DNA from 3 places in the Clostridium sp. AM42-4 genome. Region 2 is predicted to be linked to each of the others. Evidence: predicted binding sites of a transcription regulator. Region 2 holds the regulator's gene; each other region holds the start of a gene.
What was found. The regulator Rex, encoded in region 2, represses fermentation and respiration genes when NADH is low (regulators of the CRP and FNR family bind a similar motif). The targets are predictions, from matches to a motif close to ATTGTTAANNNNTTAACAAT.
Positions count from the first base shown of each region.

Region 1 (3,283 bases), on a different contig from region 2:
CAGCTGGAGGTATCCACGGTGGATTTGCGGTATTCCCAGGCATTGCGGACACGCATCTCGATGAATGCGTCATCTACAACGGTATCTTTTTTGCGGGTCATCATGCGGACGGTGATCTTGGAACGGGTGTTGATAAAGCCCTGTCCCATAGGATAGCCGTCGAAGTCGGAGACGGTGACCATATCACCGTTCTCAAAATCCCCTTCAATTTTATCGATCTCGTTGTCGTAGATCCAGGCGCCGCCGGATTTTAAGGTGCGGCCTTCGCCTTTCTTTAAAATAACATTTGCAGACATAATAGATATGCTCCTTTATGATTTTTTTGCTTCTCTCTTCGCCTCTAAGTTGGAAACAACCATGGTGCAGGCTGCGTCACCGGTGATGTTGACGGTGGTACGAGCCATATCGAAGATACGGTCCACACCGGCTACCAGGGCGATGCCATCGACCGGAAGTCCGACAGAGGTCAGTACCATAGCCAGCATGATCATACCGGCACCTCCATGCATTTCATGAAAATCTCGTTTAAGTCATTGAAAGCATTTACGACGCGGACATTTTTCCGCCGACCAGACCAATGGTAACGGCAAACGCGGTCGTGAACAGGTAGAAGATGACGGTCTTCAGTCCGATCGCGCACCGACTTTTTTGATATCACTCATGGAAATGATGCCGCACATAATGGAAAACAGAACAATCGGTACGACGATGAACTTGACCAGATTCAGAAAGATGGTTCCGAATGGTTTAATAAAGGTTTCTGCAAAATCTGCGTGACTCTGCAGCAGCAGTCCGGCGACGATGGCGAGGACCAGTGCAATGAAGATTTTCATTGCCAATGACATTTTCTTTTTTCGTTTATACTTGTATACCCCTTTCTCTTTGGTAATGTTTGTAAAAGATCACTACTGGACACGTTTTTGTGAGCAGTAATGAAAAATCTGAATTGGGGAAAAGCATTGGTGCGGGAAAGCCCGATTGGCTGCTGATGCAGTAAAAAAGGAGACACTGCACCTGAACACACAATGTCCCCGTTGACATTACTTTTATCTTAGCATATCCTTAACGGATGCGCAACCGCTATTGAAGGTGCAAAAAAAGCATGATAGAATAGAAATAATCATGAAAAAACAACAGAACCCCTCTTATATAGGAAGGAAAAAACGTATCTATATGAAAGAAAGCAGAACGGAAGAAACAAGAACGGCGGAAGTGAGAATGACGGAAACGAGAGCAGCAGAAACGGGAACGGAAGAAGCGAGAATGACGGAAGCGAGCAAAAGAAGAAGGAATAAAACGGGATCAGCAGAAACTGCAATGCTACCGGCTCTGCAAAAGCACGACCGGACGAAATATAAGCTGGCGGCCTCCATCAAGGAATGTATGAAGACCACGCCGGTCGACCGCATCACTGTAAAGGATATCGTGGAGGGCAGCGGACTCACCCGTCAGACTTTCTACCGCAATTTCAAGGACAAGTATGACCTCATCAACTGGTATTTCGATAAGCTGGTGCTACAGTCGTTTGAGCAGATCGGTATGGGAAATACGGTGGGCGAGAGCCTGACCCAGAAATTTGAGTTCATTTTAAATGAGAAAGCATTTTTTACCGAGGCATTCCGCTCCGATGACTATAACTCGGTTAAGGAGCATGACTTTGAGCTGATCCTGCAGTTTTACAAGGATCTGATCGCTCGAAAGACCAGCCGTCCGCTGGGAGAGGAACTTGAGTTTTTACTGGAGATGTATTGCCGCGGTTCGGTGTACATGACAGAAAAATGGGTGCTTGGCGGCATGAAGGATTCACCGCGCCGGATGTCTGATAAGCTGGTTGAGGCGATGCCGCCGAAGCTGGAAAAAGTCTTTTCAGAACTGGAACTCTTATAAAATGTTACAAATTAAACAAAATAAATTGTGAGGAATCCACAAAAATGAGAAGAAAGTGACAGAAGTGATACTTTGTCACTTTCTTTTTCTCATTATACTTGTTAAAATAATATCAGTTCGTGAGAGGAAAAATGCCAAACGATTTCGTTTTGGCAAAGTGTCACGAAGAAATTCAGCAAAACAAGAAATCAAATGAGCACAGACTCAAGGAGGATTTTATCATGGCAAACAGAATCGTTTTAAATGAAACTTCTTATCATGGCGCAGGCGCTATCAAAGAGATCGCAAATGAGGTAAAGACCAGAGGCTTTGCAAAAGCTTTCGTATGTTCTGATCCGGATCTGATCAAATTTGGCGTAACCAAGAAAGTAACCGACGTATTAGACGAGGCTGGTCTTGCTTATGAGATCTACTCCAACATCAAACCGAACCCAACCATCGAGAACGTGCAGACTGGTGTTGCAGCATTCAAGGCATCTGGCGCTGACTACCTGATCGCAATCGGCGGTGGTTCCTCCATGGATACCGCAAAAGCAATCGGCATCATCATCAACAACCCGGAGTTCGAGGATGTCAGAAGTCTTGAGGGCGTAGCACCGACCAAGAAACCGTGCGTACCGATCATCGCAGTTCCAACCACTGCAGGTACCGCAGCAGAGGTTACCATCAACTACGTAATCACCGATGTTGAGAAAAAACGTAAATTCGTTTGTGTAGATACCCACGATATCCCGGTTGTTGCAGTGATCGACCCGGATATGATGTCCAGCATGCCGAAGGGCCTGACCGCTTCCACTGGTATGGATGCATTAACCCACGCAATCGAGGGTTACATCACCAAGGGTGCATGGGAGATGACCGATATGTTCCACTTAAAAGCAATCGAGATCATTTCCAAATCCCTGCGCGGCGCAGTAGCAAACACCCCAGAGGGCAGAGAAGGCATGGCACTTGGTCAGTATGTAGCAGGTATGGGCTTTTCTAACGTAGGTCTTGGTATTGTTCATTCCATGGCACACTCCCTGGGTGCTGTTTATGATACCCCGCACGGTGTAGCAAACGCAATCCTTCTGCCGACGATCATGGAGTACAACGCTCCGTGCACCGGTGACAAGTACAAATACATCGCAAAGGCAATGGGCGTTGAAGGTGTCGATTCCATGAGCCAGGAAGAGTACCGCAAGGCAGCAGTCGATGCCGTGAAGAAACTGTCCGCAGATGTAGGTATCCCGGCAGACTTAAAGGCAATCGTAAAAGAAGAGGATCTGGACTTCCTGTCCGAGTCCGCATACGCAGATGCATGCCGTCCGGGCAACCCGAGAGACACCTCTGTAGAAGAGATCAAAGAGCTGTATAAGTCTCTGATGTAATAGCAATCTGATACATAAAACACGAA
Region 1 covers NZ_QUIK01000011.1:98,483-101,765, reverse strand. The annotation lists gene DW922_RS10430 (class I SAM-dependent rRNA methyltransferase) at 1-296, opposite strand, end outside; gene DW922_RS18420 (cation:dicarboxylase symporter family transporter) at 312-491, opposite strand; gene DW922_RS18415 (cation:dicarboxylase symporter family transporter) at 624-845, opposite strand; gene DW922_RS10420 (TetR/AcrR family transcriptional regulator C-terminal domain-containing protein) at 1,174-1,887, shown strand; gene fucO (lactaldehyde reductase) at 2,109-3,257, shown strand.
Region 1: fucO (lactaldehyde reductase) is a predicted target of Rex. The motif match lies at 1,985-2,004, and genes of this name have one in related genera.

Region 2 (3,283 bases):
GCCGAAACCGATACCAGACGGCTCATTTCCCCGATGTGGGGCGTTATGATGATATTCTCTGTAAAATAACGTGTCAGGTACGGATGGGATGCCACACAGTTTAAGCCGTCTGCATCGAGCACGATCGGCACATAGGCATCGGAAAGCACCGTCTCCAGAAGATATTCCGTGTATGGTTCCTGCCCCAGGCCCGGTCCCGCCACGATCACATCCGCCCAGGCACAGGCATCCTCCAGGATTTTCTGCATGGTTTCCTCATTGTCAGGATCATAACAGGAAACGATCGCCTCTGGAAGCTGTGTCTGCAGGATCTGGCGGTTTTCTGGCACTGTCAGGACTTTCACAAGTCCCGCACCTGTGCGGTAAGCGCCTAATGCCGAAAAATAAGCTGCCCCGCTCATTCCACGGCTTCCTGCAAGGATCAGCACCTTGCCAAAGGTTCCCTTATTTCCATCCGGCCTGCGCACAGGCAGCTGATTAAGATCCTCCGGGGTCAGGATCTTTGCATCCCATCCCGCTTTTTGAAGGCTGATTTCCGGAAAACCAATATCGGCAACGGTCAGTCTGCCTGCATACTGCTTTCCCGGATAAAGGAGCAGGCCGGTTTTTGCGTAGCCAAAGGTTACCGTCACATCGGCCCTGAAGGCAATGCCCATCACCTCACCGGTACTTCCATGAATCCCGGAGGGCGTGTCTACCGCGATCACGGAAGCATTCCATTTCTGCCTCAGTCTCTCCAGCGTTTCTAAAACCTGTCTGTATGCCCCAGTAATCTCCCTGCCAAGCCCGATTCCAAACAAGGCATCCAGAATGATATCATATGGCTCACTTTCATATGTTTCCTCTGTAACCTGCACAAGCTGCAGCTTTTGCGCGATCCGCTTTTGTGCTTTCATCTCTTCCGAATCGTGCTCCGGGTTTCCCGCAAAGAACAGGCGGACTTCATAGCCGCGCCCCTGCAGGATACGCCCTGCTGCAACCCCGTCTGCACCATTGTTCCCGGTTCCGCAGGCCACCAGGATCCGCGCACGCTTTCCCAGCCCCCGCTCATCTGCCATGCACACTGCTGCCTCTGCAACTGCAAGCGCAGCACGCTCCATAAGGACCATGGACGGGATTCCGATTCCCTGTATGGTATTTTGGTCAACAGCCTTCATCTGCTGTGCCGTTACTGCATAATCCACTATTTCTGCCTCCTTGCAACAGCCACAGAACCTGCCCGCAGCACGCCAAACTGCTGTTTTTGTGCTGCCAAAACAGCAACAGCAAAAGCCGGCAGGCACGATAACTTTCCTTATCCCTGCCTGCCGGCTCTTTTTCATTGCTGCTCACGCGTGCGTGCCCAGCAACGAGATCCTGCCGTTACGCTTCGCTCTGTGCCTTTTTCTTTTCCTCTTCCAGCTTGCGGTCCTGCATGCTGCACACCCGGTAAGACAGGCGCATGAGACTTTCTGAAAGGTGGACGTTCTCAACAACGACGTCTTCCGGTACATTTAAGTCTACATGGGCAAAATTCCAGATTGCCTTGATCCCGGCATTTACCAGACGGTCTGCGATTTCCGGTGCCTTTGTCTTTGGGATCGTCAGTGCCGCCATCTGGACATCGTTATCCTTGATGAACTGCTCCAGATCATCGACACCGCGGATCTCAATACCGCGCACCACAAGACCGATCAGTCTTGGATTGATATCGAACATTCCTTTGATGATAAATCCACGCTTCTCGAAATTTGCGTAATTTGCGATTGCCTGCCCCAAGTTACCGGCACCAATGATGATCAGGTTATGCTGACGGTCGATCCCAAGAATCTTTCCGATCTCTGTATACAGGTATTTCACGTTGTAGCCGTATCCCTGCTGTCCAAACCCACCGAAATTATTTAAGTCCTGACGGATCTGGGAAGCGGTAACCTTCATCCGGGTACTCAGTTCGTTGGATGAGATACGCTCGACACCTGATTCCAAAAGCTCTCCGAGGTAACGGTAATACCGCGGAAGCCTTGTAATAACTGCTTTGGATATCTCTCTGTTTTCCATGCTGCACATCTCCTATACGTAAACTATTGGATTCTATTATAACCGTTTGCGAAATCTATGTCAATGTTCAAACAATTCCTGAACAAAAAATACACAGAAAGCCCTTTACAAGTGCCAAAAACCTATATTATACTTGATAAGTCTTATAGTAGAAAATGTAACGAAATGGAGTTATTTATGATTTTATCATGTAATCACATCAGCAAAGCATTCGGTACAGATGAGATTCTGTCCGAGGTTTCCTTCCATATAGAAGACCAGGAAAAGGCCTCCATTGTCGGGATCAACGGGGCCGGGAAATCCACCCTGCTAAAGATCATCGTAGGCGAGCTTGCCGCCGATTCCGGCGAGGTTGTACTGGCAAAGGGAAAAACGCTCGGTTATCTGGCCCAGCATCAGGATCTGGACAGCAGCCGTACCATCTATGAAGAATTAAAAGAGGTCAAACAGCCCATCATCGACATGGAGCTCGATATCCGCGATCTGGAGATCCGCATGCAGCATGCCACCGGCGAGGAATTAGAACAGATGCTTTCTGCATACAGCCGTTTAAGCCATACCTTTGAGCTGGAAAACGGCTATGCATGGCAGAGCGAGTTAACCGGCGTCTTAAAGGGCCTGGGCTTTACCGAGGATGAATTTAACAAATCTGTCTCCACGCTTTCCGGCGGACAGAAAACCCGTGTTTCCCTTGGTAAGCTCTTACTCTCCCGCCCGGACATCATCCTGCTCGATGAGCCGACCAACCACCTGGATATGGAATCCATCGCTTGGCTGGAGACCTATCTTTTAAACTATAACGGGGCAGTCATCATCGTTGCCCATGACCGGTATTTCTTAAACCGCGTAGTCACAAAGGTCGTGGAGCTCGAGATGGGGCATGCATCGGTTTACCTTGGCAACTACACCGCCTACAGCGAGAAAAAGGCCATGATCCGCGCTGCCCAGATGAAGGCCTGGTTAAACCAGCAGCAGGAGATCAGGCATCAGGAGGAGGTCATTACCAAGTTAAAATCCTTCAACCGCGAAAAGTCCATCAAGCGTGCTGAAAGCCGCGAAAAGATGCTCTCTAAGATCCAGGTTCTGGACAAGCCTGCAGAGATCCAGGACGAGATGCGCATCAGCCTGGAGCCGCATATCGTCAGCGGAAACGATGTCCTTACCGTTCGCGATCTGGACAAATCCTTCGGCAGCACTCACCTGTTCTCCCATGTCGATATGGATATCAAGCGTGGGGAGCGGGTTG
Region 2 covers NZ_QUIK01000003.1:102,696-105,978, reverse strand. The annotation lists gene DW922_RS03295 (NAD(P)H-hydrate dehydratase) at 1-1,184, opposite strand, end outside; gene DW922_RS03290 (redox-sensing transcriptional repressor Rex) at 1,363-2,037, opposite strand; gene abc-f (ribosomal protection-like ABC-F family protein) at 2,215-3,283, shown strand, end outside.

Region 3 (3,283 bases), on a different contig from region 2:
AATCAGCGACATTTCAAACGGGTTTGGCTTTCTTGGCGGTCTTGGCATGTTCCTTTATGGCATGAATATCATGGCAGACGGTATGCAGAAGACAGCAGGAAGCAAGATGAGCAGTTTCCTTGGAATGCTCACCAATAACCGCTTTCTGGCAGTGGCTCTGGGTGCATTGATCACGGCAATCATCCAGTCCAGCGGTGCGACAACAGTTATGGTTGTTGGTTTTGTAAGTGCAGGTGTGTTAAATCTGTCACAGGCAGTGGGTGTGATTATGGGTGCCAACATCGGTACTACCATCACCGCATGGATCGTATCCATGAGCCAGTTAGGCGATGCCTTTGAAGTCATGAAGCCGAGCTTTTATGCGCCGGCCATCATTGGAATCGGAGCGTTGTTCCTGGTGTTTTCAAAGAGCCAGAAGAAGAAGACCGTCGGTGAGATCATGATCGGTCTTGGACTGTTGTTTATCGGTCTGGACTTTATGTCAGGCTCTATCAATCCTTATACCGATGCCCCGATCTTCGCGAAAGCATTTGAGGTTCTGGGCGGAAATCCGCTTTTAGGTATGCTGATCGGTGCCCTGGTTACTGCACTGCTGCAGAGCTCCTCTGCATCGGTTGGTATCTTACAGACCCTTGCCATGAACGGGATCGTAACGACCAATGCGGCAATCTACATTACGCTGGGCCAGAATATCGGCTCCTGCGTAACGGCAATGCTGTCCAGTATGGGCGGCTCCCGTACCGCTAAGCGTGCAGCGGTCATGCACCTGACCTTTAACGTGATCGGTGCGATCGTATTTGGAACCATTGGTTTTATCTTTTTCAGCCTGCGCCCGGCCTTTGCAGCAGCAAATATCAATGCGGTGCAGATTTCCATCTTCCATACGATCTTTAACCTGTCCATGACCACGCTGCTGTTCCCATTTGCAGACGTTCTGGTAAAGATTTCCGGTATGGTTGTGAAGGAAAAAGAAGAGAAAGAGCCGGTTGTGGAGGATGCAGAAACAGCTGCAACCCTCAAACATCTGGACGAGCGTATCTTCGAGTCCCCGGCCTTTGCCGTTGAGACTGCAGCCCTTGAGGTAGTCCATATGGGACAGATCACCTACGAAAACGTGACCCGTGCCATCGATGCCGTTCTGACCGTGAACTCAGATGAGGTAGAAACCGTATTTAAGACCGAGCAGACCATCAACAATATGGAAAAGATGCTGACCGAGTATCTGATCAAGGTAGACAATCTTTCCCTGACTGAGAAACAGAAGAAGGTCGTAAATAACCTGTTCTACAGCGTCAGCGATATCGAGCGTATCGGTGACCATGCGGAAAACCTGGCAGAACAGGCACAGTATATGGTAGAACACGGACTTCAGTTTTCCAGCACTGGTGCAGAAGACTTAAAATCCATCAGCGACAGCGTATTAAAATCCTTCCAGTATGCGATTGATGCAAGACAGAATGGCAATATGGAGGCAGTACGGAAAGTCAGCCAGTATGAGGACGATGTTGACAGCCAGGAGGAGGAGCTTCGCGAGAAGCACATCGAGCGTTTGTCTGCAGGCGAGTGCAAAGCTTCCGCCGGTGTGGTATTCCTGGATATCATCAGCAATCTGGAGCGTGTATCTGACCATGCATACAATCTGGCAGGTTATGTAAAAGATGAGATGTAAATAATGACAGATTGGTGCAGGAAAAGATACGAAAATAGCGAATATTGTATACAAAGAACAAAAGAAAGCCCTTCGGAGCCAGCCTCCGGGGGGCTTCTTTGACAAAAACAAGACGAAAATCCAGGTGTTTTTGTTAATATGGCAAAAAAAGGCTTGCTATTTTGCTTGTTATTAGGTACAATAAGAACCAGGTTGATGACTTTTTAACAATCATCATATTTTTAACAATCTAGGAGGAATGAATCATGGCAGTTAAAGTAGCAATCAATGGTTTTGGTCGTATCGGCCGTCTGGCTTTCAGACAGATGTTTGGCGCAGAGGGTTATGAGGTAGTAGCAATCAACGACTTAACCGATCCGAAGATGTTAGCTCACTTATTAAAATACGATACCGCACAGGGCGGATATGCAGGCCACATCGGTGAGGGCAAACACACCGTAGAGGCTGGCGAGGACTCCATCACTGTTGACGGCAAGAAGATTACCATCTACAAAGAGGCTAAGGCAGCAGACCTTCCGTGGGGCGAGATCGGCGTAGATGTAGTATTAGAGTGTACTGGTTTCTACACCTCCAAAGAGAAAGCACAGGCTCACATTGACGCAGGCGCAAAGAAGGTTGTCATCTCCGCTCCGGCTGGTAACGACTTAAAGACCATCGTTTACAGCGTAAACGAGAACACCCTGACTGCTGAGGATACCATCATTTCCGCAGCATCCTGCACCACCAACTGCTTAGCACCTATGGCAAAAGCACTGAACGACTACGCTCCGATCCAGTCCGGTATCATGAGCACCATCCACGCTTACACCGGTGACCAGATGATCCTGGACGGCCCGCACAGAAAAGGCGATTTAAGAAGAGCAAGAGCAGGCGCTGCAAACATCGTTCCGAACTCCACCGGTGCTGCAAAAGCAATCGGCCTGGTTATTCCGGAGTTAAACGGCAAGCTCATCGGTTCCGCACAGCGTGTTCCGGTACCGACCGGTTCTACCACCATCTTAACTGCAGTTGTTAAGAAAGCTGGCGTTACCAAAGAAGATATCAACGCAGCTATGAAAGCAGCAGCAAGCGAGTCCTTCGGTTACAACGAGGATCCGATCGTTTCTTCCGACGTTATCGGCATGAGATATGGTTCTCTGTTTGATGCAACCCAGACCATGGTGGCTCAGATCGCAGATGATCTGTACGAGGTTCAGGTTGTTTCATGGTATGACAACGAGAACTCCTACACCAGCCAGATGGTTCGCACCATTAAGTACTTCGCAGAGCTGGCATAATTTCTGCTAAAGGAAATTCTTATGCTGCTGTTTATGCAGTGCATGAACGGCAACAGTTTACAAAAGGCTCAGGAAAGGGTCCGGTCACATGTGGACCGGACCCTTTTGCGTCGATAGGTATAGGGCTTGTCCCACCATCATTTATACAAAGAAAGGGGATTACCTCCATGTTAAATAAAAAAAGTGTTGATGATCTGAAAAATTTAAAAGGAAAAAGAGTTCTGGTCCGCTGTGACTTCAACGTACCGTTAAAGAATGGCGTGATCACCGATGAGACCCGTATCGTGGCTGCACTTCCGACTATCCAGAAGCTGATCGGTGAGGGTGCAAAGGTTAT
Region 3 covers NZ_QUIK01000007.1:44,880-48,162, reverse strand. The annotation lists gene DW922_RS07140 (Na/Pi cotransporter family protein) at 1-1,669, shown strand, start outside; gene gap (type I glyceraldehyde-3-phosphate dehydrogenase) at 1,915-2,946, shown strand; gene DW922_RS07130 (phosphoglycerate kinase) at 3,114-3,283, shown strand, end outside.
Region 3: gap (type I glyceraldehyde-3-phosphate dehydrogenase) is a predicted target of Rex. The motif match lies at 1,879-1,898, and genes of this name have one in related genera.